One region of the Pseudoalteromonas sp. GW168-MNA-CIBAN-0100 genome, then DNA from elsewhere that is predicted to be linked to it. Evidence: predicted binding sites of a transcription regulator. Region 1 holds the regulator's gene; the other holds the start of a gene.
The links. Region 1 encodes sigma-54, which starts transcription at its own class of promoters, with help from an activator protein. Its sites were predicted from a motif close to GTTGGCACGNNNNTNGNNT; they were not measured.
Positions count from the first base shown of each region.

Region 2: the regulator sigma-54 is predicted to act here: its motif matches at 13,492-13,510, upstream of flgJ (flagellar assembly peptidoglycan hydrolase FlgJ).

Region 1 covers NZ_JBEOOL010000005.1:15,399-31,693, reverse strand. Annotated here, with positions in the region: gene AAEY62_RS04050 (Z-ring associated ZapG family protein) at 1-72, shown strand, start outside; gene AAEY62_RS04045 (Do family serine endopeptidase) at 204-1,556, shown strand; gene AAEY62_RS04040 (trypsin-like peptidase domain-containing protein) at 1,659-2,741, shown strand; gene murA (UDP-N-acetylglucosamine 1-carboxyvinyltransferase) at 2,835-4,094, opposite strand; gene AAEY62_RS04030 (BolA family protein) at 4,108-4,365, opposite strand; gene AAEY62_RS04025 (STAS domain-containing protein) at 4,371-4,664, opposite strand; gene AAEY62_RS04020 (MlaC/ttg2D family ABC transporter substrate-binding protein) at 4,657-5,337, opposite strand; gene mlaD (outer membrane lipid asymmetry maintenance protein MlaD) at 5,343-5,891, opposite strand; gene mlaE (lipid asymmetry maintenance ABC transporter permease subunit MlaE) at 5,905-6,684, opposite strand; gene AAEY62_RS04005 (ATP-binding cassette domain-containing protein) at 6,684-7,499, opposite strand; gene AAEY62_RS04000 (calcium/sodium antiporter) at 7,755-8,723, shown strand; gene AAEY62_RS03995 (KpsF/GutQ family sugar-phosphate isomerase) at 8,727-9,698, shown strand; gene kdsC (3-deoxy-manno-octulosonate-8-phosphatase KdsC) at 9,699-10,250, shown strand; gene lptC (LPS export ABC transporter periplasmic protein LptC) at 10,247-10,801, shown strand; gene lptA (lipopolysaccharide transport periplasmic protein LptA) at 10,791-11,336, shown strand; gene lptB (LPS export ABC transporter ATP-binding protein) at 11,333-12,058, shown strand; gene AAEY62_RS03970 (RNA polymerase factor sigma-54) at 12,128-13,627, shown strand; gene hpf (ribosome hibernation promoting factor) at 13,653-13,940, shown strand; gene ptsN (PTS IIA-like nitrogen regulatory protein PtsN) at 13,945-14,397, shown strand; gene rapZ (RNase adapter RapZ) at 14,416-15,261, shown strand; gene AAEY62_RS03950 (HPr family phosphocarrier protein) at 15,304-15,576, shown strand; gene mgtE (magnesium transporter) at 15,707-16,295, shown strand, end outside.
Region 2 covers NZ_JBEOOL010000016.1:11,132-27,426, forward strand. Annotated here, with positions in the region: partial or broken gene AAEY62_RS11170 (beta strand repeat-containing protein) at 1-3,149, shown strand, start outside; gene flgN (flagellar protein FlgN) at 3,293-3,724, opposite strand; gene flgM (flagellar biosynthesis anti-sigma factor FlgM) at 3,717-4,037, opposite strand; gene flgA (flagellar basal body P-ring formation chaperone FlgA) at 4,114-4,821, opposite strand; gene AAEY62_RS11190 (chemotaxis protein CheV) at 4,962-5,894, shown strand; gene AAEY62_RS11195 (CheR family methyltransferase) at 5,915-6,745, shown strand; gene flgB (flagellar basal body rod protein FlgB) at 6,891-7,298, shown strand; gene flgC (flagellar basal body rod protein FlgC) at 7,304-7,735, shown strand; gene AAEY62_RS11210 (flagellar hook assembly protein FlgD) at 7,749-8,429, shown strand; gene flgE (flagellar hook protein FlgE) at 8,489-9,859, shown strand; gene AAEY62_RS11220 (flagellar basal body rod protein FlgF) at 10,017-10,760, shown strand; gene flgG (flagellar basal-body rod protein FlgG) at 10,782-11,570, shown strand; gene flgH (flagellar basal body L-ring protein FlgH) at 11,587-12,270, shown strand; gene AAEY62_RS11235 (flagellar basal body P-ring protein FlgI) at 12,282-13,376, shown strand; gene flgJ (flagellar assembly peptidoglycan hydrolase FlgJ) at 13,547-14,563, shown strand; gene flgK (flagellar hook-associated protein FlgK) at 14,565-16,295, shown strand, end outside.

The sequences.
Region 1 (16,295 bases):
GATTATGTATCGGGTGAATCTGGTTTATTTGCTGGTCAAAATAAAGTTTCAGAACATTCTAAAGTATCTTGATGAACTTTTTTTAGACCCCATAGTCTTTAGATATAACAGCTTTGTTGTTTTATCTTAATAAACCAAAAAGGGCTGCTTTTAAAGTAGCCCTTTTTGTTTTTGCTTTATCTTAAGTGGAGTTACCCCTGACTATGAAAATGAAATTATCACTTATCAGCGCAGCTATTTTATCTACAAGCTTATTAATGAGCCCTGTAGCGTCTTATGCAAAAATGCCAATTGCAGTAAATGGTCAACAACTACCCACTCTTGCGCCCATGCTAGAGAAAATATCTCCTGGTGTTGTAAGTATCCAAGTTTCAGGCTCTAAAGAAGTACGCCGCCGTGCAGATCCTCTCGAATACTTTTTTGGACAACAGCAGCCTCGCAGTCAAAAACGCCAATTTAGTGGATTAGGTTCTGGGGTCATTATTGATGCTGATGAGGGCTATGTAGTGACTAATAACCACGTAATCCAAGACGCCGAAAAAATGGTAGTTACTCTCGAAGATGGCCGTGAATTTGAAGCAACTAAAATTGGTACTGACACAGAATCAGACATCGCTCTTTTACAAATAGACGCTGATGACTTAACTGAAATCAAACTCGCTAACTCAGATAATTTACGAGTGGGTGACTTTGCTGTCGCTATTGGTAACCCATTTGGTCTTAGCCACACAGTTACATCAGGTATTGTTAGTGCCCTTGGTCGAAGTGGTTTAAACATTGAGGGCTACGAAGATTTCATTCAAACCGACGCAGCTATTAACCAAGGTAATTCTGGCGGTGCCTTAGTTAACCTCAATGGTGAGTTGATTGGTATTAATACCGCTATTTTAGGTGCTTCTGGCGGCAACGTGGGCATTGGTTTTGCGATTCCATCTAATATGATGAAAAATCTAGTCGATCAAATTATTGAACATGGTGAAGTGCGTCGAGGCTCGTTAGGCATTTCTGGTCGTCCACTTGATGCTGGACTTGCAAAAGCACAGCAACTTGATGTCAAACAAGGTGCTTATGTAATGCAAGTAATGGACGACACTGCCGCAAGTAAGGCTGGAATTGAAGCTGGTGACGTTATTGTTAGCATAAACGGTGGCGACATTAGTGGCTTCCATGAACTACGTAGTAAAATTGCTACGCTAGGTGAAGGCCGTGAGATAAAACTAGGCATTTACCGCGATGGTAAAATTAAAACAGTGAAAGTAACCCTTGATGGTGCATCAGGTGTTACAGCGACCGGTGAAGAGCTGCATCCTGCATTCCAAGGCGCGACACTTGAAAATGTACAAAAAAATAGTAATAAAGGTGTTGAGGTTACTTCTGTAGATCCTCGCTCACCGTCTGCCCGTGTTGGCCTTGAAGAAGGCGATATTATTATGCAAGTGAATCGTCAACGAGTAGAAACAATTCGCGACATGAATAAAATCATCGACAGTACAAAAGGTAATATAGTACTTGGCGTGCAACGTGGTCGTGAGTCTATATTTATTTTAATTCAGTAATAAATAGCACTATTAATGTAATAAAAATAACAGTGGCACTTGCCGCTGTTATTTTTTTTATGTCATCATAAAGAGATTGCTCACTTACATAATAAGAAAATCGTGCTGAAACTAATAAAATTTATTCTTCCCCCTTTATTTGCAGGCCTAAGTATTGCTTTTTTAGTGGTTTTTTTCAGCCCTAATATGCGAGCGGCTTTACTTCCAAATGTTCCCCTACCAAGCGCAATGAGTTCGAGTCACCTGAGCTTTTCTGATGCAGTTAAACGAGCTGCTCCTTCTGTGGTTACTATTTTTTCAGAAAGTATTTCCAAAGAACCTCGTTATAAAAGAAAAAACACGGTACAAGAGCTAGGCTCTGGCGTCATCATGTCGCAAGACGGTTACATTCTTACCAACTACCATGTTGTTAATAATGCAGATCAAATTATGGTTATTCTAACCGATGGCAGACGCTTTTTTGATGTACAGCTAATTGGTTTTGATACTATTACTGATTTAGCCTTACTTAAAATCAATGCAGATCACCTCCCGGTAATTCCTGTAAATGATAGCTATGTATCCAGTGTAGGCGATGTTGTACTTGCCATAGGTAACCCGCTTAATTTAGGCCAAACAATCACGCAAGGCATTATTAGCGCAACGGGTAAGCAAAAAATTACAGACAGTCCGTACAATAACTTATTGCAAATGGATGCGGCTATTAATGTGGGCAACTCTGGCGGCGCATTAGTTAACTCCAATGGTGATTTAGTCGGCATTACTTCTGCGCAGTTTAAAACGCGTGAGAACTTGAATATTCAAGGAATATTCTTTGCGGTTCCTTACTCACTTGCTAAAAAAGTAATGGGTAAGCTCATTCGTCATGGTCGCGTTGTGCGCGGCTATTTAGGCTTTGAAGGCACAGCAGTAGATAGTACCGGTAAAGAAGTAAACGACAGCCTAACTCCCGTTACGGGCATGCGAATTACTAACTTAGACCCTTTGGGACCAGCATGGCAAGCGGGTATTGAAGAGCAAGATATTGTTATTAAAATTGCAGGGCTTTCGGTAGCAAATCCACAAAAAGTGCTTGAAAAAATAGGTAATACAGAACCAGGTAAAGAAATAGAATTTGAGCTTTACAGAGATGGGAAAATAGAAAAAATCATGGTGGTAGTAGCTGAGCTTGAAACAAAGCTTTAATAAAGAATAATATCAACCTGCATAAATCGTCAATAAAAAGGTCGGATAGCAATTTGCATATCCGACCTTTTTAAAATCTTGTTAAATATCTACTTAACTACTTCTACGTTTGATATTTGCACCTAATGCACTTAGTTTATCTTCAATGCGCTGATAACCTCTATCAACGTGATAAATACGGTCAACAACCGTTTCACCTTGTGCCACTATACCCGTTAAAATTAAACTAGCTGAAGCGCGTAGATCGGTTGCCATAACTTGCGCGCCCGTTAAGCTTTCAGTCTCACCACAAATTGCGGTATGCCCTTCTAAACGAATATTAGCACCCATACGCTGCAACTCTGGTACATGCATAAAACGGTTTTCAAAAATCGTTTCTGTAATCGTTGCACTACCATTTGCTACTACATTCAATGCTGTAAACTGAGCTTGCATATCCGTAGGGAAACCTGGGTGTGGAGCTGTTTTAATATTCACGGCTCTCAGTTCTCGGCCACGCATATCAAGATAAATACTGTCGTTATGTACTTCTAGGTGTGCATTCGTAGCGCGTAATTTTTCAATCACAGGCTCAAGAGAATGAAAGTCAGTGTTTTTACAAAGTACTTCACCGCCTGCCATTGCTGCAGCGACTAAAAATGTACCTGTTTCTATTCTGTCTGGTAAAATGCTGTGCTCACATCCGGCTAAACGTTCAACGCCTTCAACTTCAATGCGGCTAGTGCCTGCACCCGTAATTTTAGCGCCCATAGCAATTAAGCAGTTAGCTAAATCAATTATTTCGGGCTCGCGTGCAGCATTATCAAGTATGGTTCTACCATCAGCTAGCGCAGCTGCCATCAATAGGTTTTCGGTAGCGCCTACGCTTACCATTTCCATAAAGATTTCTGCGCCTTTTAAGCGACCGTTTACCTTGGCATTAATATAACCATTTTCAACGTTTATTTGTGCGCCCATGCGCTCCAAACCTTGAATATGTATATCAACAGGACGAGCACCAATAGCACACCCTCCAGGTAAAGACACTTGAGCTTCACCAAAACGTGCAACTAAAGGGCCTAATGCAAGTACTGAGGCTCGCATTTGCTTAACTAAGTCGTATGGCGCTAATGTTTTATTAACCGTTGCGCCGTCAATCACTAGCGTATCGCCGTGCCAATTAACATCAGCGCCTAGAGTTTTTAATAAGGCTTCAGTGGTCACTATATCGCGAAGGCGCGGTACATTAGTAAATGTACTTTTTCCATCAGCTAATAATGAAGCAAACAAAATAGGAAGTGCGGCATTTTTAGCGCCAGAAATAGTCACTTCACCAGCAAGTGAAGTACCACCTTGAATTACAAATTGATCCATTAAGAGGCCCTATTTATTGCGGTAAAATAAATTTTTGTTCACGCTTCCACTCTACAGGAGTAAATGCACGAATAGATACTGCGTGAATTGTGCCATCTGAAATTGTATTCATTAATGGGCCATAAACTAGCTGCTGCTTTTTAACTCGGCTTAAACCGTCAAAGCATTCACCGACTGCAACAACTTCATAATGACTACCATTGGCTTTTACATGTACTTCAGCTAATTGAAGTTCTTCGCGTAATAATGTTTCGACTTGGCTAGTTTCCATAACTCTCACTCAAATAGGGTTGTAACCTGACCCAATTGCATTAAATTTTGCAATTGCTCAGGTAGGTTTTGCAATTCAAGGCGAATGCCTTGCTGCTTTAATTCTGCAAAAGAGTGAATTAACCAAGCTAAGCCCGCTGTGTCAACCCTAGATACACCACTTAGGTCGAAATAGATGATTTTATGCTTGGTTAATAGCTTGTTGTTCAGAAGCTGTTCATCGCCAATTGAATTTCGAGTAAGCTCACCGTTTACTCGAAAATGTTGTCCATCAACTTGGCTTATTGCCAATTTAGTCATTCGAGTTACTGCCTCTAAACTGAACTGGTAGCTGACTCTTTTGCTCTAAAAGGTTACTTACATTATCAATACCTTGCTGACGCAAAATACCTTGTAGCTCACTTTGTTTTGCATCTAGTAAACTAATACCTTCAGCAATCATATCGTACGCGCGCCATTCACCGTCACGGTCTTCGCGTACTTTAAAATCGATTCTGATATCAGGTTTACCATCTTCAATAATTTTAGTCTTAACAACAACGACATCTTTGCCTTTAAATGCTTGTTCTGCACCAAACTCAACTTTCTGGTTTGTATATTGAGTGAATACACCTGCATAAGTAGCCACTAAATACTCTCTAAACACACCAATAAAGCGTTGAATTTCTTTAATTGCTTTGGCTTTTTCAGCTTCGTCGGTAATTGCACGTACTTTAGATACTTCACTACCTAGTACGCGAAGTGCTGCATATTTGTAGTCGATATAAGGCATTAATTCTTCTTCAACGATTACGCGAAGATGCTCTTGATTTTTAACAATTAATGGCTGATCTTTTTTAATACGTGCAAATGTATTATCGGCAACTTGGCGTACCATTTTATTTGGATCGATTAATTTCACATCTGCTGCACTTACGCTTTGAGTTAGCGTCATTGTGCCAATTGCTACAATAGCTAAAAACTTTTTCAACATAATAATTACTCACTACCTTGGTTGAATAAAAACTGCCCGATTAATTCTTCAAGTACAATAGCAGACTTAGTATCAGTGATTGAATCGCCATCACCTAGTGCTTTGCTTTCTATGCCAAATAAGTCGTCAATTGCTTCGTCTTGCTTGTTTTCAGTCACTGTTTCGCCTAAACAACGTTGCTTAGCAGAATCTGGAGAAATTACAGGGTGAATACCTAAGTACTGCTCACCTAAAATACCCGACGTTAAAATAGAGATTGAACTCGTGTCTGAAAAACGACATAAGTACTGTGCATCAATAGTCATATTAACGACTGGTAAAAACTCTTGTGGGTGAACATAAATTGATTCAACACGACCAATTACAACACCACCTACTTTTACCGGCGCACGCGCTTTTAACGAGCCGATGTTTTCAAACTTGGCATTAAGCGTATATGTTTCGCCAGAGCCACTAATACCTGAATTGGCAACTTTAAGTGCAAGCATCGCAAAAGCTAAAATGCCAAGTGCTACAAAAAAACCAACTAAAATTTCTAATTTCCGTGAATTCATTATCTATACCCTATTAGCTGGTAAACATTACCGCTGTCAAAATAAAGTCAAAACCTAAAACTGCTAATGACGAATGAACAACCGTTTCGGTGGTTGCTTTGCTGATCCCTTCTGAGGTCGGCACACAGTCATATCCTTTATAAAGCGCAATCCAGGTCACCACTATGGCAAATACAAAACTCTTAATAATACCGTTTAGTATGTCTTGCTGAAACGACACTTGTGATTGCATGATTGACCAAAAACTACCTGTATCAACCCCCAGCCAATCTACACCTACTAAATGAGCGCCTATGATTGCTACGGCTGAAAATATCAATGCAAGCAATGGCATGCTTATAAAACCCGCCCAAAAGCGTGGTGCAATAATACGTTTTAGCGGATCGATTGCCATCATCTCAAGTGATGAGAGTTGCTCTGTTGCTTTCATTAAGCCAATTTCAGCAGTCAATGCGCTACCTGCGCGTCCTGCAAATAGTAATGCAGTAACAACCGGGCCCAGTTCTCGCAATAAACTCAGTGCCACTAACGGCCCTAAGCTATCCTCAGCGCCATAACCAACTAATACGGTGTAACCTTGTAAAGCCAATACCATGCCGATAAACAAACCCGACACCATAATAATGAGTAACGATTGCGAACCCACCATATAAAGCTGGCGAACAAGTAACGGTGTGCCTTTTTTAAAATTAGGAACATGCACTAATGCACTAAACAGCATAAAAGCCGAACGGCCAAGAGCCGCAAAGCGTCCTAGCGTTTTATGCCCTAGCTTTTGAAATAAATCCAGCATTATGCTTTTTCTCCAAGTAGTTCGTCTGCATAAGCTTGAGCCGGAAAATGAAATGGTACTGGACCATCCGACAAGCCTTTTAAAAACTGTTGAACTAAAGGGGATTCATGATTACGCATTTCATCAGGAGTACCACAACCAATTACCCCTTGATCGGCGATAATTATAACGTGCTCGGCAATACTCATTACCTCCGTCACATCGTGCGTCACGATTAAAGACGATAAACCCAATACCTCATTAAGCGACTTAATTAGCTTAACCAATACGCCCATCGAAATAGGATCTTGTCCTGCAAATGGCTCATCGTACATGATTAGCTCAGGATCAAGTGCTATAGCGCGCGCAAGTGCAGCACGCCTTGCCATACCGCCGGACAACTCAGAGGGCATTAAATCTTTAGCGCCACGTAGCCCTACTGCTTGCAGCTTCATTAACACAACTAATCGGATAAGGTCTTCGCTTAGCTTTGTGTGCTCTCTTATAGGAAATGCGATATTGTCAAATACCGACATATCAGTAAACAACGCACCACTTTGAAAAAGCATACTCATTTTAGTACGTGCTTCGTATAACTCTTTACGAGACATTTTAGGAATGCTGCCACCTTCAAATAAAATATCACCTGAATCTGGTTTAAGCTGACCACCAATTAAACGCAACATAGTGGTTTTGCCAATTCCGCTTGGCCCCATGATCGCAGTAATTTTACCTTTAGGAACGCTAAAACTCATATTTTTATATATGATTCTATTGCCTCTCGAAAAGCTAACATCCTTGACTTCTACTATTGATTGCGACAAGTCGCTCTCCATAAAAATGTTCACTAGTGCACCTATTTTAAAGCTTTTTTGTCAAAGATGGAAAAAACAATTCGTAAGATTTTGTAATACACCCATGAAAAGGATTATAAGACTCGCTCAAAACAGCTTAACCCCGGCTTAAATTTTTAAATTAGCTGTTTAAAAGCAGCATTGTTACGTAGTTGACCTTACTCTTTTATTTATACTTTCATCTTGGCTTTTGTTACTATTCGCGCCATCCGTATTTTGTATAACTGGCTTAACACAATGGTTACCTCGTTTGTTATTTTAATTCTTGGTTTTGCAGCTCTTGTTTGGAGTGCAGACAGGTTTGTTTATGGCGCTGCGGCTCTTGCTAAAAACTTTGGTGTACCTACACTTATTGTTGGTTTAACCGTGGTAGCTATGGGCTCTTCAGCGCCCGAAATGATGGTTTCAGCCTCTGCCGCTCTGGCTAACAAAACCGACACAGCCGTTGGCAATGCTGTTGGCTCTAACATTACAAACATTTTACTTGTGTTAGGCATCACTGCTTTATTTCGCCCTCTTTCAGTTTCATCAAGTACATTAAAACGTGAAATGCCATTAGTGATGCTCGTATCTTTAGTTACTTGGTATGTGTTCTCAGATAACTACTTTTCATTTAATGAAGGTGTTGCACTTTTGGTTGGCTTTATCGTATTCATCGGTGGGTTAATTATTGTATCTATGCGTGCAAAAAACCAAGATGATCCATTTGTGTCAGAAGCCTGCGACGATGTACCAAACGATGTACCTACAAAAAAAGCGGTATTTTGGTTAGTTGTCGGCATGATACTCCTACCTGTTAGTTCACACTTTTTAATAGGTTCAGCTGTCGATATTGCTAAATATTTTGGCCTAAGCGATTTAGTCATTGGCTTAACAATTATTGCCATCGGTACTAGTTTGCCTGAACTTGCCGCTTCGGTTGCAGGTGTACTTAAAAATGAAGATGATTTAGCACTAGGTAATATTGTCGGCTCAAACATATTTAATATTCTAGCGGTATTACCACTTGCCGGTATTATCAACCCTTCTGCCATTGACCCATCATTAGTAAGCCGAGACGTATTAATTATGATTGGTGCAACACTTGCTCTTATTATTATGTCATTGAACTTTAGAGGCACCCAACGTATCAATAGAGTAGAAGGCGGCTTATTGCTAATAGCATTTTTGGGTTACCAAGGGTATATTTTTAGTCAAGTAGGATAAATTATGGCAACGCTAAATTTTATTGAACAAGGCCTTCGCGTTTTAGATGTTGAGCGCCAAGCACTTAGTGATATTGCACAATATGTAGATGAAAATTTTCATAACGCGTGCCAATTAATGTACGACTGCGAAGGCCGTATTATTGTCATTGGTATGGGTAAGTCAGGTCATATTGGCAATAAAATAGCGGCAACCCTTGCAAGCACTGGCAGTCCAGCATTTTTTGTTCACCCTGGTGAAGCAAGTCATGGTGATTTAGGTATGATCACTAAAAATGACGTGGTTATGCTTATTTCTAATTCAGGGGAGACCAGCGAAGTTTTAAATATAATTCCGGTTTTAAAACGACTTGGTGCCAAAATGATATCGATGACTGGCAATACGCAATCAACCATGGCGACCCTTGCTAATGTACATGTGTGTATTAAAGTAGAAAAAGAAGCCTGTTCATTGGGTCTAGCTCCTACATCAAGTACCACTGCAACGCTTGCGATGGGCGATGCCATGGCGGTTGCATTATTAGAAGCTCGCGGCTTTACAGCTGATGACTTCGCGCTATCTCACCCAGGTGGTAGTTTAGGCAAGCGCTTATTACTTACTTTAAAAGATGTTATGCACAGCGGCGCAAATACACCTATTATTAGCGTTTCACAAACAGTTAAAGACGCCCTTATTGAAATGTCTGCTAAAGGTTTAGGCATGACAGCCATTGTTGGTGAAAATCAGCAACTCGTGGGATTATTTACCGATGGCGATTTGCGTCGTATTTTAGAACAAAGAATTGATATTCATACAACACAAATAGATGTTGTTATGACTAAGTCATGCACTACGGCTACGCAAGATATTTTGGCTGCTGAAGCGCTTAATATTATGGAAAACAAACGTATAAATGGCTTAATCGTCGTCAATGAGGAAAACCAACCTATTGGCGCATTAAACATGCAAGACCTATTAAAAGCAGGAGTATTATAAATGCAATTTGAAGAACTCTATCAACCGCTGAGCGATGATGCAAAAGCACGCGCTAAAAAAGTAAAACTACTTATATGCGATATTGATGGTGTATTTTCTGATGGCCGTATTTATCTTGGTAATCAAGGTGAAGAGCTAAAAGCATTTAATACAAAAGATGGTTTTGGCATTAAAGCGCTTATAAACAGTGGCTTTGAAGTGGCTGTAATTACTGGTCGTCATTCACAAATAGTGCAACAACGTATGAGCAGCTTAACCGTACAGCATATTTATCAAGGCCAAGAAAATAAGCTCATTGCCTATCAAGAATTAAAGGACAAACTCAACCTTAGCGATGAACAAATTGCTTATATCGGTGATGATGGTCCTGACATGCCCGTTATGGAATTAGTCGGCTTTGCTGTTGCAGTAAATGATGCCCATCCACTTATTAAACGTTTATCACACTATGTAACGCAAATGCCTGGCGGCTTTGGTGCAGTAAGAGAGCTCACAGACTTACTTATGCTTGAAAATGGTAAAGCGTTGACTACACAAGGCACTAGTTCATGAATGCAGCGCGCATAATATTAAGCGTTTTATTCATTAGCTGTATGGTTTGGCTTTGGTACCCTTATTTTACACAAACAAATATTGTGCCTCAGACTGAGCCTGAAGTTATTGCCAAGCCTGATTACATAGCCATAGAACTCAAACAAACAGCCTATGACGAACAAGGTAAAATTAGCCACAAAGTCACTGCGGCTAAAATGGAGCTATATCAACAATTAGGTTTTACGTTTTTTGAAAAACCTATTTTTACTTTATATAACGAAAAGCAAAAGTGGCAAATAAATGCAGACGAAGCAACATTATACGAAGACAAACAATTAATTTTAGAAGGCAATGTGGTTGCCAAAAACTTAACCGATAACGCCATGATAGACAAAATCAATGCTGATAATATTCAGGTAGATATAAAGCTATTAACAATGCGTTCGGAGCAACCCGTTATCATCACTGGACCCAATTTAAAAATCACTGGTAAAGGCCTAGAAGCCGACTTAAAAACCGAAGTGATAAAACTAATTAACCATACGCGAACCATATATTATGACCAATAAAATATTAAAATCACTTATTATTCCTACACTTATACTAGCATTTAATAGTAGTGCTGCAGAGCAAAACACGCAACCGACTGCAAATCAAATTTCAATAAGCGCCGATAAGCAAGAAGGTCAATTAAAAGCTAATGTCGGAATTTTTGAGAAAAACGTTGAAATTATTCACGGTAACCGCCGTATCACAGCCGACCGCTTAGAAGTACATAAACGCGATGAACTTGGTGATAATAAACAATTATTAATTGCTACAGGTAGCCCTGCGCACTTTGAAGAAAAGCAATCAGATGGCACGACTATGAGCGCCAGTGCTGACGAAGTACGTTATGATGTATCTAAGCGTTTTTTAACGCTTGTTGGTAATGCACAAGTATCGCAAGCGGGACAAAAAATAAATGCTAAAAGCATTACCTACGATATAGAGCAGCAGCTAATCAGTGCCGAAAAAGATGAAAACTCAACTGACCGCGTTCACACAATTTTAGTGCCAATCGAGACTAAAAAAAGTAAAAAAAGCGACAAAGGTCAACCATGAGCACATTAAAAGCAGAGCTATTAGCAAAGAGCTATAAAGGCCGTGAAGTTGTAAAAAACGTCGGCCTTGAAGTCAAAGCTGGCAGTATTGTTGGCTTACTTGGCCCTAACGGCGCAGGTAAAACCACCACGTTTTATATGATAGTAGGACTTGTACCTAGCGACAAAGGTAAAATATCGATAGACGATAACGATATTACTCTTTTACCTATGCATAGTCGTGCTAGATTAGGCATTGGCTACTTACCGCAAGAGTCTTCAATATTCAGAAAGCTGACTGTTTATCAAAACTTAATGGCCATTTTAGAAACGCGCAAAGAGTTAAATAAACAAGCTAGAGAAGACACTCTCGATAAATTATTAGATGAATTTAGCATACAACACATTCGTGATAGCCAAGGTATGGCATTGTCAGGAGGCGAACGTCGTCGTGTTGAAATAGCACGTGCCCTGGCAGCAGATCCTAAATTTATATTACTGGATGAACCATTTGCAGGTGTTGACCCGATTTCGGTATTAGATATAAAGAAAATAATAGAACATCTTAAAAATCGTGGGATTGGTGTATTAATTACCGATCATAACGTAAGAGAAACCCTTGATGTTTGTGAAAAAGCCTACATTGTTTCTCATGGGGAGCTGATTGCATCAGGTACTCCAGAACACGTATTAAATGATAAAACAGTACGCGATGTTTACTTAGGCGAGCAATTTAGGCTGTAACATTTACGCCATGTCTTTAAGCATCTGCTAGTATTAATTATAACAACATAAAAGGATTGTTAGAGATACATGAGGCAATCACTACAGCTGCGCATGGGCCAGCAACTTACAATGACTCCACAGCTGCAACAAGCTATTCGTTTGTTGCAACTCAGTACATTGGATCTCCAGCAAGAAATACAAGAAGCTCTCGACAGCAACCCGCTATTAGAGGTTGAAGAAGCAGACTATTCAGAAGACGCTGCAGGTAAAAACGAGCAAAAAGCAGATACAGATGACATAACTGTTAGCGCATCTGCCGATGATGCTCCAAGTGAATACGAACAAGATAGTGGTGAAGCACTTGCAAAAGACACGCTAAGTGACGACATGGCTATGGATGTTAGTTGGGATGAGTACATGAGTGCCGCCCCAGCAGCATCATCGGGTCCGATGCCTGAAGACGAATCAATATACCAAGGCGCCTCTACTGAAACGCTCCATGAGTATTTAATGTGGCAGTTACAACTAACGCCATTTAGCCCTACAGACGAAGCTATTGCTATTGCGATTGTAGAAGCCGTCGATGATTCAGGTATTTTAACACTAAGCTGCGAAGAGATTTTAGAAAGCTTTAATCAAGAAAACGAAGATGATAACGAAGTCGAACTTGATGAAATTGAAGCTGTATTAAAACGCATCCAACTGTTTGATCCTGTTGGTATTGCTGCACGTAGTTTACAAGAGTGTTTGTGTATTCAGCTTAACCAGTTTGATAAAGAAACACCTTACATTAATGAAACAAAAATGATTTTAACCGAGCATATTGATTTATTAGCTGCTCGTGACTATCGTACATTAATGAAGAAAACTAAGCTCAAAGAAGAAGAGCTTAAGGAAGTAATGACATTAATACATACTCTAAGCCCTAAACCTGCAGATACTATTGTAAGAGAAGAATCTGAGTATGTTATTCCTGATGTGTCAGTTAAAAAAATTAAAGGCCGCTGGGTTGTTGAGTTAAACCCAGACAGCATGCCTAAAATTCGTGTTAATAGCCAATACGCGGCAATGTCTCGCACTGTAAAATCCAGTGGTGACAGCCAGTTTATTCGCTCGCATTTACAAGAAGCTAAATGGTTTATTAAAAGCTTAGAAAGTAGAAACGACACGCTATTAAAAGTAACAAATTGTATTGTTAAGCAACAACAAGGCTTTTTTGAACACGGTCCTGAAGCCATGAAACCAATGGTTTTAAATGATGTTGCTGAAATGGTAGAAATGCACGAATCAACAATTTCGCGCGTAACAACCCAAAAGTATATGCACACACCCCGTGGTATATTTGAGCTTAAATACTTTTTCTCAAGCCATGTAAGCACCGAAAACGGTGGTGAATGTTCATCTACAGCAATCCGTGCGCTTATCCGAAAATTAATCGCAGCAGAAAACTCAGCAAAACCATTGAGTGATAGCAAAATAGCGGATATATTGGCTGAGCAAGGAATTAAAGTAGCGAGACGTACAATCGCAAAATACCGCGAATCTCTGGCTATTCCACCGTCAAATCAACGTAAAAGTTTGATTTAAGACGCAAAAAAAGAGGGTAATGCTTATGCAACTAAACTTAACTGGTCGTCACGTAGAATTAACCGATTCACTAAGAGACTATATTAATACCAAATTTGCGAAGCTAGAAAGACACTCTGATCATATTAATAATGTTCATGTCATTCTCGATGTAGAAAAATTAAATCAAAAAGCAGAAGCCACCATACACGTAAGCGGTGCTGAGTTATTTGCCTCTACAGAACATCAAGATATGTATGCCGCCATTGACTCGTTGATCGACAAGCTCGATCGACAAGTAATTAAACACAAAGAGAAGCTTGCTCGACACTAATATGATGAAATTAAGCTCACTTATATGCCAGGACTGCAGCAAAGCTGCGGTCCTTTTTAATAGCAAAAAAAGAATTTTAGAGTTCATTAGCGAACTTGCTCACGACAAACTTCCGTATTTACCGCAACAAGATATTCTTAATGCTTTAATGAGCAGAGAAAAATTGGGTAGTACAGGTATAGGGCGTGGCATTGCCATTCCTCATGGAAGAATGAGCGGTGCAGAAGAGCCTTTGGCTTTAGTACTCGTTAGCGAAACTCCAATAAATTTTGATGCAATCGATAATCGCCCTGTTGATATTTTCGTCGCACTCATCGTACCAGATGGCGATAACCAGCAGCACTTAAAGACTCTAGCAACCATTGCTGATAAACTAAACAACAAAGATTTTTGTAAACAGTTACGCAGTGCAAAATCAGATACTGAGCTTTACCAAGTTATTGTCAATCAATCATAGTTTTATAAAGGGTGTTAAATGGAGTTAATTATCATAAGCGGCCGTTCTGGTTCTGGAAAGTCGGTTGCTTTACGCATTGTAGAAGATTTAGGTTATTATTGCGTAGATAATATTCCAGTTAACTTGCTTCCTTCATTAGTTCGCAGTGTGTCTGATAGCTACGATAAAATTGCTGTTAGCATTGATGTACGGAACATCCCTAAACAACAAGATGAATTTAACGATATTCTTGAATACTTGCCAGGCTTTGCAAACCCTACGTTATTTTATTTAGATAGCGACGATCAAACATTGATAAAACGTTTTTCTGAAACTCGTAGATTACACCCACTATCAATTGACTCGTTGCCTCTTGATTTAGCCATCAAAAAAGAAAAAGAATTACTTGATGTATTAATCACCCGCGCCGACTTTATGATAGACACGACTGATTTGAGTGTTCATCAACTCGCTGAATCTATTCGTGAAAAGATTTTAGGTAAAAAAGATAAACAACTGATTGTCACTTTTGAATCGTTTGGTTTTAAACACGGCATACCAAAAGAAGCAGATTACGTATTTGATGCACGCTTTTTACCAAATCCACATTGGGAACCTGAATTAAAACCTTTAAATGGGTTAGATCAACCCGTTAAAGATTATTTGGCCAATCACAGTATAGTGCAAAAATTCACATGGCAAATTCAAACATTTGTACAAACGTGGTTACCGCACTTAGAGCGAAATAACCGCAGTTATTTAACCATTGCCATTGGGTGTACAGGCGGACAACATCGCTCTGTATATTTAGCGCAAACTATCGGTGAAAGTTTTGCAATGACACATCCCAATGTGAAAATTCGCCATCGCGAACAAGAAAAATAATATAGCTGAATAATCACCTGTTCAGCTTAGGTAGAGTAAGTTATGCATTGTGAAGACACTTTTTTAATAAAAAACAAATTAGGATTGCATGCCAGAGCAGCCACCGTGCTTGCCCAATTGGCTGTGCAGTTTGATGCGACAATTACATTATTTCAAGATGACAAAGAAGCTGCAGGCGATAGCGTACTTGCACTAATGTTACTTGAAAGTAGCCAAGGCAAAGAAGTAAAAGTTGTATGCAAAGGCCCCGATTCTGAGCAAGCTTTACATGCTGTTGGAGAATTAATAGCACAACGTTTTAATGAACAAGAATAAACAGTTATAAAAATAATGCTCGCATTACTAATGCCCCAACTAAAACAGATATATAAAATAAATACGGTTAGTGACGCCAGTTAACTCACCTCTCCCCATAAAATAATATAAAAATTTATAAAGGACGCCAATGCCTGAAGCTTTTGAACAAGATTACCCACTACAGCAACTAAAACAGGTGACTAAGTCACTCAATAGTGGTCAATTTGTTCAAGTTAGGCGCATGCTCGCAAAAACAGCTCCTTGTGATACCGCATTATTATTAGAATCATCACCGCATAAAATTCGCCGACTCCTTTGGCAGTTGGTTGATCCTGATGTGCAAGGCGATGTTCTTGAAGAACTATCAGAAGATGTTCGTTTAGGCATTATTGCCCAAATGGAACCTAAGCACATTGCAGCCGCAACAGAAGATATGGGCCACGATGACTTAGGTGAAGTATTACGTAGTCTGCCAGACACCGTTTATAAAGACGTTGTTAGCGCGATGGACATTCAAGACCGTGAACGTGCAACACAAGCACTTTCGTATCAAGAGCGTTCTGCTGGCGCGCTAATGAACACCGATACGGTGACCATTCGCCCTGACGTTACGCTCGATGTTGTACTTAGGTATATTAGGCTACGCGGTGAGTTGCCAGAAGGTACCGATGACTTGTACGTTGTTGATAAGCATAACTGCTTTATAGGCGCTTTATCGCTAAGTACATTATTAACTA
Region 2 (16,295 bases), on a different contig from region 1:
TGGTTTCTTTATCTGGCACATCTGATTTAGGTGAAGGTAAAACGGTCACTGTTACTTTAGAGTTAGCTGGCGACTTAGCTGATTTAACTTATGATGTAACCACTGATGCAAATGGCGACTGGGTGCTGGTAGGCTTGGCGGTAAATGTTATTGGCTTATCTGTTATTAAAGCTTCAGCTACTGATGAGGCAGGTAACACAACCACAGTAACCACTGCAGACGTAGATGCTTCAACCCCAGTACTAAATGCGGTAGTCGACTTTGTAACTGGGCAGGGCGATTTACCAATAATTAGTGGTACGACCGACCAAGCACCAGGCACTGAAGTGCTAGTTAGAGTGGTAGATAGCGAAAATGTAGTACAAGAGCTTACGGCTATAGTTCAAGCCGATAATACGTGGGCTGTACAGGTTCCTCAATCATTAGCTGAAGGTACATTTAGCGTAACAGTTGACGTGTTAAGTGAAGTCGGCATTACTACCACGCAACTACTTACCGGAGTGGTGGATACAATATCGCCAACACTTGGCTTACAGGTTATTGGCACAACATCAGACTCCACGCCAATCATCCAAGGTACCAGTGATTTAATTAACGGTGTTGTTGAAATACAACTTGATGGTGGTTCAGTGTTAACAACCACGGTCGATGCGCTAGGGATATTTACACTCGAGGTAGACGCACTTACTGAAGGGCAGCACGTTGCTAATGTGAGTATTACTGATGATGCAGGAAACGTAGTTACCGATACTCTCGAGTTTGTAGTGGATACACTAGTACCAGTGGTTGATATTTTACCATTGACTATTAGCGATACCGATATATTAACTATTTCAGGCAGTTCTGAAGAGCCTGAGGGTACAGACATTGACGTAACTGTTATTGGTAGTAATGGTGATGAAACAGTATTTGATGCTGTAGTTGGAAGTGATGGTACTTGGTCTTTAGTAACAACTAGCTTACCAGATGGTATATACACTGTTTACGCAAATATTACTGATGCTGCGGGCAATGTAGGCGAGTCTGTTACAGAACAAGTAACTATAGATACCATTCCACCAGCGTTAGAAATAGATGCGTTTGGAGTACTTAATACCCTAACACCAACAATTACAGGCTCCAGCGATGAGGAAGTAGGAAGTTTAATTACAGTAAATATCACTGACTCAACAGCCGCAGTACAAACAGTTACTACTACTGTTCTTGGAGATGGTACTTGGTCTGTCATTGCTCCTTTATTACCTGAAGGAGAAATTACAGTTGAGGCCATAAGTACCGATAGCGCTGGCAATACAACCACTGTAAATCAAATAGGTACTGTCAGTACAACCCTGCCAAGTTTGTTGATAAACCCAATAATTGATACAAGCGATACAACACCTACCATTAGCGGCACAACAGATGTATTAAATGGCAATGTAGAAGTCGTTATTACTGATAGCAGTGGTACCACAACAACCTATAACACCACGGCTATAGCAGGTATATGGAGTTTAATACCTACAGTACCGTTAGCAGAGGGTGCTTTTACAGTCGATGCCACTGTAGAAAACTTATCACTTACGAGTAGTACAAGTCTTGATGGCATTGTTGATTTAACACCACCAACAGTTGAAGTTGATCAATTACCTGTAACCAATAACCCGCTACCGACGATAACAGGTATAAGTGATGCACCAGCAGGTACCAATGTGAGTGTTGTTATTACTGATGCTAATAACGATTCACAAACTATTACCGCTCAAGTTGCAGGCAATGGCACATGGTCAGTAACAGCTACTACCGCACTGAGTGAAGGTAGCTTTAGTGCAACAGCATCAATAAGCGATACAGCTGGTAACTCTGCTAGCGATACTATGGGGTCAAGCACAGACTACACAGCGCCAACTGTAGTCATAGATCCAATATTGGTAGGGCAAGATACAACACCTACTGTTACAGGGTCAGTAACTGAAAGTTTTGCAGGCGCGTTAGTAGTCGTTATGTTTACTGATTCAGCTGGTGCCACTCACAATGTTCAAACAACAGTTGGAGCTGATGGGACGTGGAGTGTGACATCAGCAGAAGTACTTCCTGAGGGCAACTACAGCGTAGATGTAAGCATTGCTGATGGTGCAGGTAATATCGGTACGCAATCATCAAGTAGCGCAATTGACTCAGGTATTACAATTGACTCGGGGTTAGAGCTAACCGCAGATCAAACACCGCTTGTTACGGGGACTGCCGCTCCAGGTGAGTCTGTAACTGTTACCTTTAATGGTCCAACTGAAAGTATTGTATTAATAGAAACTGTTAATGCATCGGGTGTATGGAGTGCTACAGCTAATACTGACTTAGCTGATGGGGAGTACACAGTAACAGCCGTAGCAACTGATACATCAGGTAATACAACTTCAAGCGGTAGTATATCTGGATTGGTTATTGATACCACGCCAATAGGTTTTGAGGTTACTGATTTTAGTTCAGGAATATTAGGTATTGTACTCCCATCAGTTGAAGGGACAACAGAGCCAGATACTGAAGTATACATTATTGGCTCTTCGTTATTAGGCATTGACTTACTCGGTCTAGATTTAGATGTATTAGAACTTTCAAGCAGCTTTACTTCAGATAGCAATGGAGATTGGGGAGGGTTTTTAAACTTAGCCAACCTAAACATTGGTGGAGGGGAGCAATATTATTTTGTTACTGTTGATGAAGTCGGAAACTACTTGATTAAAAATACGGGTAACGAGGTAGAGCAGTCCGGCAATATTTACACCTCTGAATCAGGCTCAGGTGCTGGCGACATTATGCCAGCGTCATTTAGCGAAGAGTCAGCATTGGGTGATACGCAAGGTGATGAAGTGTTAAACACCGAAACCATTAATTTAGCAAATGTAGGAACAATAGCAAGCACGCCAGAACAGGTGGTAGGAGTTAGTGAAGCAGAACCACTAAGCATAAACGATGTAATAATTGACTCTGAAACAGAGCAGTTAGTTGCTTTAAATAATCTACTTGATGAAGAAGGCTCTGCAATTGCTTATACTCCAGCTCAAAGTGGGGGAAGCATTGATGCAGCAGCGCCTGCGGTTGATGTACAAAATCAATCGGAAGAGATGATTAAACACTTAATTGAAAGTAGTAATAATCAAACGGATATTTAATATCAATAAAGCCCTCTTAATTATTAAGGGGGCTTACATTATTAAGTAAATTGATATTATTTATAACGAAATTTAAGCATAAAGGACATTAAAAAAGCCTTATTGATAAATCAATAAGGCTTTTTTAATGTGAAATTTTGGGCTTACGCTTTTAAATTACGAACCAGTTTACTCTCGGTATTTACAGACTTACCGGCTTGGTCGTAGGTCATTGACGTTGGTGCGCCAATTAATATCTCTTTTAATTGTTTAACACTAAGTTGCGCTTGACGGGCAGCATGAGCATTCACATTATTTTGTTTTTGGCATTGCGCAAGTTGAGTTTTAACTTGGCTTATTAGCTCAGAGATTTCAGGATTTTGTGTATCGTTACTGGCAATTAGCTTACTTAGCTCTTTATCTAGAGTGCTTAGCTTAGTTAAAAAAGACATTTTTTGTTGGGTAATTTCTTTTAAACCAGCACCACGTCGTGAAGCAATAGCAGTAAGCTCGTCGTTTAATAGCGTATGCAAAGAATCTAAACAACTTACTTGTTGGTTTAGTTTTACGCTAATTAAACTATTATGATCAGCCATACACGTTAAACTCAAAATCAGCTAAGTTTTTAGCAAGCTTTTCACTGTCCACTTGATATTTACCTTCGGTAATTGCTTTTTTAAGCTCAGCAACTTTATCGCTATCAAAGCCAGACGATTGCTGTGCTTTATCTTGAAGCGTTTTTAATTGCTGCGCTTGCGGCGTCAAGCTTACAGAGTCACTTGCTGCTTTAGGCGAAGGAGTCTGCGTCGCTTGTGTATTTGCGTTATCTTTTTTTAAATCAACTTGTTGTTGCTTTGCATTTGTTAACGCATTAGCTTGTTGATTACTGCCATTAACTTGATTAACCATAATAATAAACCCGTATATTACCCAACTTATGCCATGTTATCGGCATATACGTAGGATACTTTAGTATAAATCTAAATTAAATATTCACCTGAACAGACTCTACACCATCTACTCGCGCATTTAAAACTTTACCTGATTTTTTGTTTTTTATTTGTATCTGTTCGCCCAAAGTACCGTCTTCTAAAGCAATACCAGTGGTTTTAATTCTAAGGCCTCTAAGGTTAGCGTAAATATTAACAGAGTCACCTTTACACACCATACAAATTTGGTTTAGTAATACTGGCATACCACTTCTAATATTTCGTTTACTTCTGCTGCCTATTAGCATTGTGGGGTCATCTAAGTACTGTATTCGTACAAAGTGAGTTGGTTTCATTTCAATACTTAAATGCGATTTAGTTATTACTTCACCACGGGTTAAATTAGCAGTAGCAACAACAACTGGAGCCATTTCAACAACTCTTACATGAACGTATTGAGCCCACGTTTGCGCATCATTGCACTTGGCTTGTAAGGTTACTTGGCGGTTAAATGGTGGCTCATCGGATGTTGATAATTCAAGCTCAGTATTACAGACACGATCAGGAATGCGACTATCTAAAGGCAGTGCACTTAATTGAGTATTAGTATTTTGCAATGTACCAATCTGCTTAGCTATATAAGCAACGGCCATGTCTTGTAATAAATCTTTACTAAACACTTTAGCTTGCAAAGGGAATACAAAGCACAAGCTAGTAACAAAATAAAAAACACTGTATCTTCTGATTTTTTTTAACAAACTCATAATGTTTCGACTATGCTTATGGTTTCAAACAGGGTATAAATATTTTGCGTCAAAAAGTAGACGCACCCGCGATGTTATGTAGCTTTATAAATAGAAAGCAATTATCGTTCCGTATTATTTGTTTTCTTTAGGAGATTTGAATGGCAGGCATTTTAGACTCAGTAAACCAACGCACACAGTTGGTTGGGCAGAACCGCCTAGAATTACTTTTATTTAAGCTCAGAGGGCGTCAGCGTTTTGGTATTAATGTATTTAAAGTGAGAGAAGTGCTGCAATGCCCTCCACTAACAAGCATGCCAAAATCTAATCCGTATATTCGTGGTGTTGCACATATTCGTGGTCAAACCATTTCAGTAATTGATTTATCAATGGCTGTAGGTGGGCGCCCAATCGACAACATTAAAGACAGCTTCATAATCATTGCTGAATACAATCGCTCTGTGCAAGGGTTTTTAGTGGGCGGAGTTGAACGTATTGTAAATATGAATTGGGAAAAAATAATGCCACCGCCATCAGGTGCCGGACGTTATTCATATTTAACAGCAGTGACCGAAATCGAAAATGAATTAGTCGAAATTCTCGATGTAGAAAAAATTCTCAACGAAATTTGCCCAGTAAACACAGAAGTAAGTGCTGAAGTTGCACAAAGCGGCGATATTCAAAAAGATTTAGGTGAACGTATCGTATTTATAGCAGACGACTCTGCTGTTGCGCGTAATCAAGTTAAACGGGCCTTAGAGCCGCTAGGTGTTCAAACAGAGCTTGCTAAAAATGGTAAGGAAGCTTTAATTAGGCTTAAAGAAATAGCAGAGCTTGATTGTAAAAATGATATTACAGAGCGAGTAGCATTACTTATCTCAGACGTTGAAATGCCAGAAATGGACGGCTATACCTTAACAGCTGAAATAAAAGCAGATCCCAAACTTGCACCTTTGCATGTTATTTTGCATACCTCTTTGAGTGGTGTTTTTAACCAAGCGATGATTGAAAAAGTAGGGGCAGATGACTTTATTGCTAAATTTAACCCAGATGAATTAGCAACAGCGGTTAAAAAGTGGGTTCATTGTGATTAACAAAAATAGGTGCTACTAACTTGAATAATAAAGATTTGCAGCAAAGTGAATACGACCAGTTTCGTTCGTTTTTAGAGCAGCAATGCGGCATTGTTTTAGGTGAAAATAAACAGTATTTAGTTAAAAGCCGACTTGCTCCGTTAATGACTCGATTTAATGTGGGATCTTTATCGGAATTGGTTAGTAAAACTCTCGGGCCTCATGAGCGGCAATTAAGAGCCGCTGTGGTTGATGCAATGACCACCAACGAAACTTTGTGGTTTAGAGATCAATACCCATTTGAGTTACTCCAAAACAAGCTTTTCCCTGAATTTAAAGATTTAAGAAGACCTTTAAAAATTTGGTCTGCTGCCAGTTCGTCAGGCCAAGAACCTTATTCAATAGCTATGTCGGTTGCTGAATTTAATGCTAAGCAACCAGGTGTGCTTCGTATGGGGGCACAAATTATCGGTACCGACATATCTAATACCATGCTTGATATGTGTAAAAATGCAGAGTATGACGCGCTGGCACTCGCCAGAGGGTTATCTGCAGAGCGTCGTAAAAAGTTTTTTAAAGACAGCGGCAACGGTATGGCACAAGTAAACGATACAATAAAAAAACAAGTTAGTTTTAGGCATTTAAATCTGCTTGATTCTTACGCGTTAATGGGCAAGTTTGATATTATTTTTTGCCGAAATGTACTAATTTATTTTGCGCCTGAAATAAAAGCTAAAATTATTAACCAGTTTGCACAAGCGTTAAATCCAAACGGTTACCTATTTTTAGGCGCGTCAGAGTCCCTAACTGGCCTAAGTACTGAGTTTGATATGGTTAGGTGCAACCCTGGTATTATTTACCAAAAGAAGTAATTAAGCTAACTCCCTTCCCTAAAACGACGCACCTAGCGTCGTTTTTCTATTTAGATACATAGTCTTATAAAAATATAACACTTCCTAATATTAATGGCTTATTTTTTGCTTTATTCATGGGTAAGTCAATTTTTTGGAGAAGGTTATGGCTATCAGTTTTGATAAAGCATTAGGTGTGCATCCGCAAGCCATGTTGATCCGTTCACAGCGAGCTGAATTAATTGCAACTAATATAGCTAACGCTGATACGCCTGGCTATAAAGCAAAAGATATTGATTTTGCCTCTGCATTAAAAGCGGCAAGGTCAACCCAGCAAAGCGGCAATACTATGGTAAGAACTAATGATAAACACATTGGTGGAGGTACTCATAGTATGGGAAGTTCAGAATCATTTCGTTTGCCAAATCAATCAGATACAGGTGATGGTAACTCGGTTGATATACAAGTGGAACGAAACTTGTATACACAGAATGCTATGGAGTATCAGGCCAGCTTGCAATTTTTAAGCGGCAAATTTAAAGGCCTGAATAAAGCTCTCGGTAGTCAAGGATAAAAATTATGAGTTTATATAATGTTTTCGATATTGCAGGTTCGGGTATGAGCGCACAAAACGTTCGCTTAAATACTACAGCTAGTAATATTTCTAATGCTAATACCATTAGTTCATCTCAAGACAAAACGTACCGAGCGCGCCAACCTGTATTTGCGGCTGAACTAACAAAGGCTTCAGCATCAGTAAGTAACCAACAGGGCTCCGCAGTTGGTGTGAAAGTTTTGGGCATTGTTGAAAGTAATGCACCATTACAAATTGAATATAACCCAAACCATCCAAGTGCGGATGAAAATGGCTATATCTATAAACCCAACGTCAATGTTGTAGAGGAGATGGCAAATATGATTTCTGCCTCTCGTTCTTACCAAACAAACGTGCAAGTTGCTGATGCAGCAAAGCAAATGCTAAGTAAAACACTGTTGCTAGGGCAGCGGTAACCGAGGGTAGGTTATGAGTAACGATATTAGTACATCTTCATCCTATTTAGACTCTATACGCTGGCAAGAATCGCAAGTAGCGACCAGTGATAATGAGAGTGATGCGTTAACACAAGAAGACTTTTTCTCTTTGTTAACTCAGCAATTATCGTTTCAAGATCCCAGTAACCCTGCGGATAACGATCAAATGATTGCTCAAATGACTAGTTTCACAATGGCGCAAGGCATCAGCGATTTAAATTCAAATTTTGATAGCTTAGCGTCTTCTATGACATCAAATTCAGCATTGCAAGCATCAACACTTGTTGGCAAGCAAGCTTTACTTGAGTCAAACACCCTGGATTTAAATGAAACGGGTGATGCCAGAGGCTCTGCAGTGGCAGAAGAAGCCGTTGATAACTTAAAAATTAAAGTGACAGATGCATCAGGTCAGCTAGTAAGAACTATTGATATGGGTTCTCAATCAGCAGGTGCAGTACGTTTTGCGTGGGATGGCAAAAATGAAGCCGGTGAGCGTTTACCTGAAGGTGAATACTCAGTAACCGCCGAAGGAAGTACTGACGGCGAATTTTCAAGCTTGCCCATTGCTACATTCAAGAACATTGAAAGCGTTAATATTAATGGCTCAAGTGGCATTATTATTAACACTAAAGAAGGTGCGGTTAGGCTGACAGATGTAGCAGAAATCGCGTAATAAATTTTAGTATTTTTCGCCTGCTAGCAGGCCACAGACTAACAGGTTAGAGGTGAATTATGAGCTTCAATATTGCATTAACCGGCCTTGCTGCCGCGCAAAAAGATTTAGACGTAACGGCAAATAATATTGCAAACGTTAATACCACAGGTTTTAAAGAGTCACGCGCTGAGTTTGCCGATGTTTACGCTTCATCAGTATTTAGCTCTGGTAAGACTAAAAATGGTGACGGTGTGCAAACAACCATGGTTGCGCAGCAGTTTCATCAAGGCTCACTACAATTTACAAATAACTCACTTGATTTAGCAATCACTGGTGAAGGTTATTTTGCGATGACCGACGATTTATCTTCGCAAGATTTAACATATACACGTGCAGGTGCATTTAAGCTTAACCAAGATAACTTTATGGTTGACGCAAAAGGTAACTTTTTACAAGCATTCCCAGTTGATTCATCTACAGGTGATACAACGTCGGTAAGTTTGAGCACAACTGATCCAATTCAAATCCCTGATTCGTCTGGTTCACCTCGCGCAACAGAAAATGTATTTTTGTCGTTTAACTTAGATGCAACGGCGGATCCAACAGGTCTAGATTTTGACCCTGCTTCTAGTGGTACTTATAACTCATCTACGTCAACAACGGTATATGATTCACTAGGTGAACCACATATTTTACAATACTTTTTTGCTAAAGAAGATGATGCCGCAGCAGGTGGTACAGATAACAGTTGGGAAGTATACGCAACACTCGATGGCAAAGTAGTTGATGGCACAACTGGTGGAGAACAAACAACGACACCTTATACACCACTAACTACCCTAGGTTTTAACTCAAGTGGTTTACCATCAACAACAGGTGGTGTGGCAAATACAAATACAACTACTTTTGATGAAATACTGCTACCAGCGGGTTCTGGTGCTGGTTTATCAACATTACTAGACAATGGTGCAACTTTCCCAGGTACTGGTATTGAGCTTAACTGGCGCGATGAAAATAACACGGCAGGACGTATCCCAACTCAGTATTCAAGTGGTTTTGAAGTAAAAGCACTCGATCAAGATGGCTCAACAGTTGGTCGTTTAGCCGGAATTGATATTGGCACAGACGGTAAAATTGTCGCTTCTTACAGTAATGGTGACTCAACATTCCTAGGCCAAGTGGCTATGGTACGTTTTCCAAATTCACAAGGGTTATCACAAGTGGGTGATACAAGCTGGAAGCAAAGTATTGATTCAGGTGAACCTGTAGCGGGTGAAGCTGGTTCGGGTACATTTGGTGGAATTAACTCATCAGCGCTTGAGCAATCAAATACAAACCTTACTAATGAACTAGTAGACTTAATTACTGCACAGCGTAATTACCAAGCAAACTCACGTGCGCTTGAAGTTAACTCAACTATTCAGCAAAGTATTTTGCAGATTCGATAAGCTAAACCTCATTAAATATATTAGGCTGCATTTTTGCAGCCTTTTTTATAAGTCCTCTTTGTAAGCCCTTCTAAATACCTCTCAATGTTGCGTCAAATTTAATCTGGCACCTATTTTGCATTTATAAGTTCAGAGATTTTTTATGTGAGTCGATACTATGGACAAAATGGTCTACATTGCGGCCTCTGGCGCTAAGCAAAGCCTACAAGGGCTTGCTTTAAAAGCCAATAATTTGGCAAATGCAAATACAACGGGTTTTAAAGCTGACTTTGCGCAGGCGCGTTCTATGCAAGCGTTTGGCGAAGGTTTGCCTACACGTGTATTTTCAATGCAAGAGCGTCCGGGTTCAAACATGGTATCGGGTGGCATTGTTCAAACCGGGCGAGACTTAGATATTGCGATGAGCGATAACGCATGGCTTGCTGTGCAAGATGCCTCCGGTAATGAAGCTTACACAAAAGTGGGTACGTTAAACGTTACAGCTCAAGGCATGCTCGTAACCAGCCACGGTCGTCAAGTTATTGGCGAAGGGGGACCTGTTATATTACCCGTCCCAGTCGAAAAAATAGGGTTTAGCCAAGATGGCGCTATTCAAGTTCGACCACAAGGCGCCCCCGCTAACTTTTTAGAAGAAATAGACACGCTTAGAGTGGTAGAAGCAAATAGCTCACAGCTCGAAAAAGGTAACGATGGTTTATTTAGACCAAAAGCAAATGTAACAGTAGATACCTCTGCCAATGTAAAAGTTTTAAGTGGTTCGCTTGAAATGTCAAATGTGAACCCTGTTCACGAAATGGTCGACATGATAAGCCACCAGCGCCAATTTGAATTACAAGTGAAATTAATGAAAACAGCTGAAGAAATTGACGAGCGTCAAGATCAGTTATTACGCATAGTTTAACTTTAAAATGAGGACACGATTATGAATCCAGCATTGTGGATCAGTAAAACTGGGCTAGACGCTCAACAAACCGATATATCGGTTATCTCAAATAACTTAGCGAATGCGAGTACTGTAGGTTACAAAAAAAGCCGCGCTATATTTGAAGATTTACTTTATCAAAATATTAATCAACCAGGTGGTCGTTCATCGCAAGATACCGAAATGCCATCGGGCCTAATGCTAGGTGCGGGTGCTAAAGTTGTAGCTAACCAAAAAGAGTTTACGCAAGGCAACATGTTGACCACCGAAAACTCACTAGATTGGATGATTTCTGGTGAAGGTTTTTTTGAAGTACTGCAACCAGATGGCAATATTGCTTACTCGCGCAACGGTCAGTTTACTACTGATGGCGATGGCCGAATTGTAACATCGGGCGCTGGTTATGTTATTCAGCCAGAAATGAATGTACCTGATGATGCGCAATCAATTACGGTTTCGCAAGACGGCGAAGTATCTGTGCGTGTTGCAGGTCAAGCCGATAACGTGGTCATTGGTCAGCTGACTATTAGTGACTTTATTAATCCGTCGGGTCTTGAGCCAATCGGTCAAAATCTTTATACCGAAACCGCTGTAAGTGGTGCGCCGGTACAAGGTAACCCGGGTGTTGAAGGGTTAGGTAGCATTATTCAAGGCTCACTCGAAACTTCAAACGTAAATGTAACTGAAGAGCTAGTAAATCTAATAGAAACTCAGCGTATTTACGAAATGAACTCAAAAGTAATTTCGGCCGTTGACGAAATGATGAGTTATATCAATCAACAGCTTTAATAGAGTAGGGGGAATTATGCGTAATATTATTTTATTTACAGCGGGCACATTATTTTTAAGTGGCTGTATGTCTACGCAAAATAGTGAAGTAGTGCAGGACGACCCTTACTACGCACCTATGTACCCCGAGCCTATTTTAGAGCCGCTGGTAGCCACAGGTTCATTGTTTAATACTCATACATCAAACGACTTATATTCTGATAAAAAAGCGCTACGTACTGGCGATATAATTACGGTTAAATTGCAAGAGTCTACTCAAGCAACAAAAGCCGCTAAAACAGAAACAGACAAAGAAACCGACGCAAGCTTAGACCCCGTTATTGGATTAGGTGGTCTACCTGTAAATATAGGTGGCGATAGTATTCAGTTTGGTATTGGCAGTGATTCGTCGTTTACAGGCGATTCAAAATCAAACCAATCAAACAGCTTAGTGGGCGATATTTCGGTTAATGTAATGCGCGTTTTACCTAACGGTAATTTAGTTATACGCGGCGAAAAATGGCTAACGCTTAATACCGGCGAAGAGTTTATTCGTTTAGAAGGGCTAGTACGCCCTCAAGACGTAAGCGCCGATAATACGGTTGAATCAAATCGTATTGCTAATGCACGTATTCAATACTCAGGTAAAGGGCAAACGCAAGAAGCGCAAAGTCCTGGTTGGCTTACACGTTTCTTTAGCAGTTCGCTGTTTCCATTTTAGAGGGTAACAACATGAATAGCCTTAAAGCTTTATGTTTAGTTGTGTTATTAGGTTGGCAGTTTACTGCCAGTGCTGAGCGCATAAAAGATGTGTCTATGGTTGAAGGCGTACGCTCTAACCAATTAGTTGGTTATGGCTTAGTGGTTGGTTTACCAGGCACTGGCGAGCAAAACTCATATACACAACAAAGTTTTAGAGGCATGTTGAACAGCTTTGGTATTACGCTACCTTCAACTCAAAGTCCTAAAATTAAAAATGTTGCCGCTGTTGCTGTGCATGCAGAATTACCCGCATTTAGAAAGCCCGGGCAAACAATAGATATTACGGTTTCTTCCATTGGTAGTGCAGGCAGTTTACGTGGTGGTACTTTACTACAAACTTTTTTAAAGGGTGTAGACGGTAACGTGTATGCAATTGCACAAGGTAGTTTAATTGTGGGAGGCCTAGGCGTAGAGGGCCTTGATGGAAGTAGAGTCGTAATTAATACTCCTACAGTTGGACGAATTCCCAATGGCGCAACAGTTGAACGCACCGTAGAAAGCCCGTTTATGCAAGGCGATTACATTACCTTCAACTTAAACCGCCCAGACTTTACAACGGCAAAACGCCTAGAAAAAACAATTAATGACTTAGTTGGCCCAAATAGTGCGCAGGCAATTGATTCTGTTTCTATTCGTGTCATAGCACCACGCGATGCATCCCAGCGTGTATCGTACTTATCAACACTCGAAAACTTAGAATTTAAGCCAGCTGACATGGCCGCTAAAATTATAGTTAACTCGCGTACAGGTACTATTGTTATTGGTAAAAATGTAACCCTACAGCCTGCTGCAGTGACCCATGGCGGTTTAACAGTCACCATTGCTGAGCAGCAAAATGTAGTGCAGCCAAATCCGCTAGCAAACGGTGATACAGTTGTCACACAGCAAAGCATTATTGATGTGAACCAAGACGACTCTCGTGCTTTTGTATTTAACCCAGGGGTAAGTCTTGACGATTTAGTTCGCGCAATTAACGAAGTAGGCGCAGCGCCTGGTGACTTAATGGCTATTTTAGAAGCGTTAAAAGAAGCGGGCGCAATTAATGGTCAGTTGATCGTTATTTAAAAACTCAAGCAAGTAACGTGTCACTCAAAGCTCTATATCTATTAAACAAAGATCTAGAGCTCTTTTATTTACAGCAACTTAAGTTTATTATTTTTATCTTCCTTGTTTTATCGGTAGTGGCTCAATTTTTGCATTTTTAACTGCATTATTCATTTTGTGTCAAAAAGCCGATGGAAACTAATCACCTCGATAAACAAAACTTTTTTGATTTAGGCAACTTAGATTCACTTCGTAAAGAAGCCTTAACGAGTGGCGATGCATCAACTGATGCTTCCAAAGCTGCGCTCAAAAAAGCGGCCGCACAATTTGAAGCTATTTTTACGCAAATGTTGCTCAAAGGAATGCGCAAAGCTAACGAAGCATTTGAAGATAAAGACAGTCCATTTAATTCAAGTGGCGTAAAGTTTTTTGAAGAAATGCACGATCAGCAACTTTCAACAGAGCTTTCATCAAATGGCTCGTTAGGCCTTGCCGATTTAATTGTTCAGCAGTTATCGCCTGAGTCTAAAAACTTTATGCCAGGCTCTGTACTTAGAACAACCAACGATATTTTTAGCGATACGCAAGTCGGATCCGCTCTTCCTCATGAGCAAAAAAATAAGCAATCCGATCTTATCGTTAAGAGTACTAAAGCCGATATTGCTGAGCCTAAGGTTAATACTGCAGAGTCTAAAACCGATAGCCCAACATTTAAAAATGCAGAAGAGTTTGTAAGTTCAGTGTGGGAACACGCTAAAACTGCAGCGCAAAAAATTGGTTTAAACCCAGCGGTAATGGTTGCTCAAGCGGCACTTGAAACCGGTTGGGGTAAACACATTATTAATAAAAGTGACGGTGGCAGCTCAAATAACTTATTTAATATTAAGTCAGATAAAAGCTGGGAAGGCGATAAAGCAAGCAAAGTAACGCTTGAGTTTGAACAAGGCACACCCGTTAAAAAACAAGCCAGCTTTAGAGCCTACGATTCAATTAAAGATAGCGTGAACGACTTCGTTGATTTTTTAACGCAAAACCCACGCTACAAAGAAGCATTACAAAATACAGCAAAACCAAACGACTTTTTAGATTCATTACAAAAAGCAGGTTATGCAACCGATCCAAATTATGCCAGCAAAATAAAAAAAGTGCTCAATAGCAGTCAGTTAAAAGACATTGCGGCAAACGTGATCCGCCAAGGAGTAGAGTAACATGTCGTTTAATTTATTAAACATTGCCAGTTCTGGGGTTAGAGCAAGCTCGGAGCTACTGCAAACGACAAGTAAAAATATCGCCAATGTTAATACCGTAGGTTACGTACGTGAGCGTACTGAATTTACCACTATGGTTGATAACCAAGTGGGGCGAGGTGAAACATATAGATTACTCAACGAGTTTGCTCAGTCACAGCTAAATCGTGACACCTCTAATAAATCGTTTTTCGATCAGTTTATTACTGAGGCAAATAGAGTTGATACTATTTTTTCTGAAGAGTCGAATAATCTATCAACTGGTATTAACTCTTTATTTAATAACGTGCAAGAAGCGCTAAATCAACCGTCATCTACCGTTGCCCGCTCATTAGTAATGACAGATGCGCAAAGCTTAATTGATCAAATGGATAGGCTTTCAGGCATCGTGCTTGATCAAAAAAGTGTAGTGAACGAGCAGCTCGAAATATTTTCAGATGAAGCAAACTCACTCATTCAAAGTATTAGTACGCTAAATCAAAATATTGCAGCAGTTAATGGTACTAATAATGCCGCAGATGCAAGCTCTACCTATAACGAACGCGATAAAGCAATACGCGACTTATCAGAGCTAATAGACATAGAAACGCTTGATGGTCCAAATGGCGAAAAACTCGTTTTTATGGGCACAGGTGAAGCGGTTGTTATGCAAAATGGTGCATTTAACTTATTTTCGATGACAGGCGACCCCGATCCTAATTTTAAAGAATTCACGCTTGACGTTAATGGTGGCAAAGCTGTGCCGCTTGAAGTTGATGTAAGTAAGCTTAAAGGCAAAATTGGCGGCTTACTTGCTTTTAGAGATGACATATTAGTCCCTGCGCAAAACCAAATTGGTCAAATGGGCTTAGCGATAGCTGATGCATTTAACGAACAAAACAAATTGGGTATGGATGCAACAGGTCAGCTAGGGGGTAATATTTTTAATATTCCTACCGTTGGCGCTTATGCGTATCAAGCTAACACAGGTACTGCCGGTATGACTGCAACGGTAGAGCCAGGTAAGGGCAGTGAACTTCCTGCCAGTGACTTTATTATTACTTATACAGCTAATGCTAATGAAGTAAGTATTCAGCCTATAGATAACAAAGGCGATCCGTTAGGGCAGCCTTCACTTGCTGATATATCGACAGGTGTTATTGATTCATCGACTATTACTACCGGAGAATCATTTGGTCTTCAAGTAAATGTATCTGGGGCAGGTGTTGAAGGCGATCAATTTCAAATAAAGCTTAATTCAGATGCTGCTTCAAGTATTACACTTGCAACAGGGCGCGCAGAAGATTTAGCACTAGCATCGCCAATCCGTACTGCTAACGATTTAAATAATATAGGCACCGCTACTATTTCAGCGGGAGAAGTAACAAGTGTTACCTCCGGTGGATTTACTTCAACACCAAGCTTAACGAATGGCGAAATAACGCTTGTTAAAACAGGTAATGCTAACGAATATCAAATTACAGATAATAGCGGAACGAATACTTTTACTATTACGCCTCCTGCAAAAGGCATGTTATCGCAAGCGGGTGCTCCATTTGATACCTACGGATTCGATTTTGATATAGAAGGTACACCAGCAACAGGCGACACTTTTACACTTGAGTTTAACGAAGGCGGCTTTGATGATAACCGTAATGGTTTAAAATTAGCTGATTTACAAAATGGTGAGTTAGTCCGTTTAAATGTAGAAACA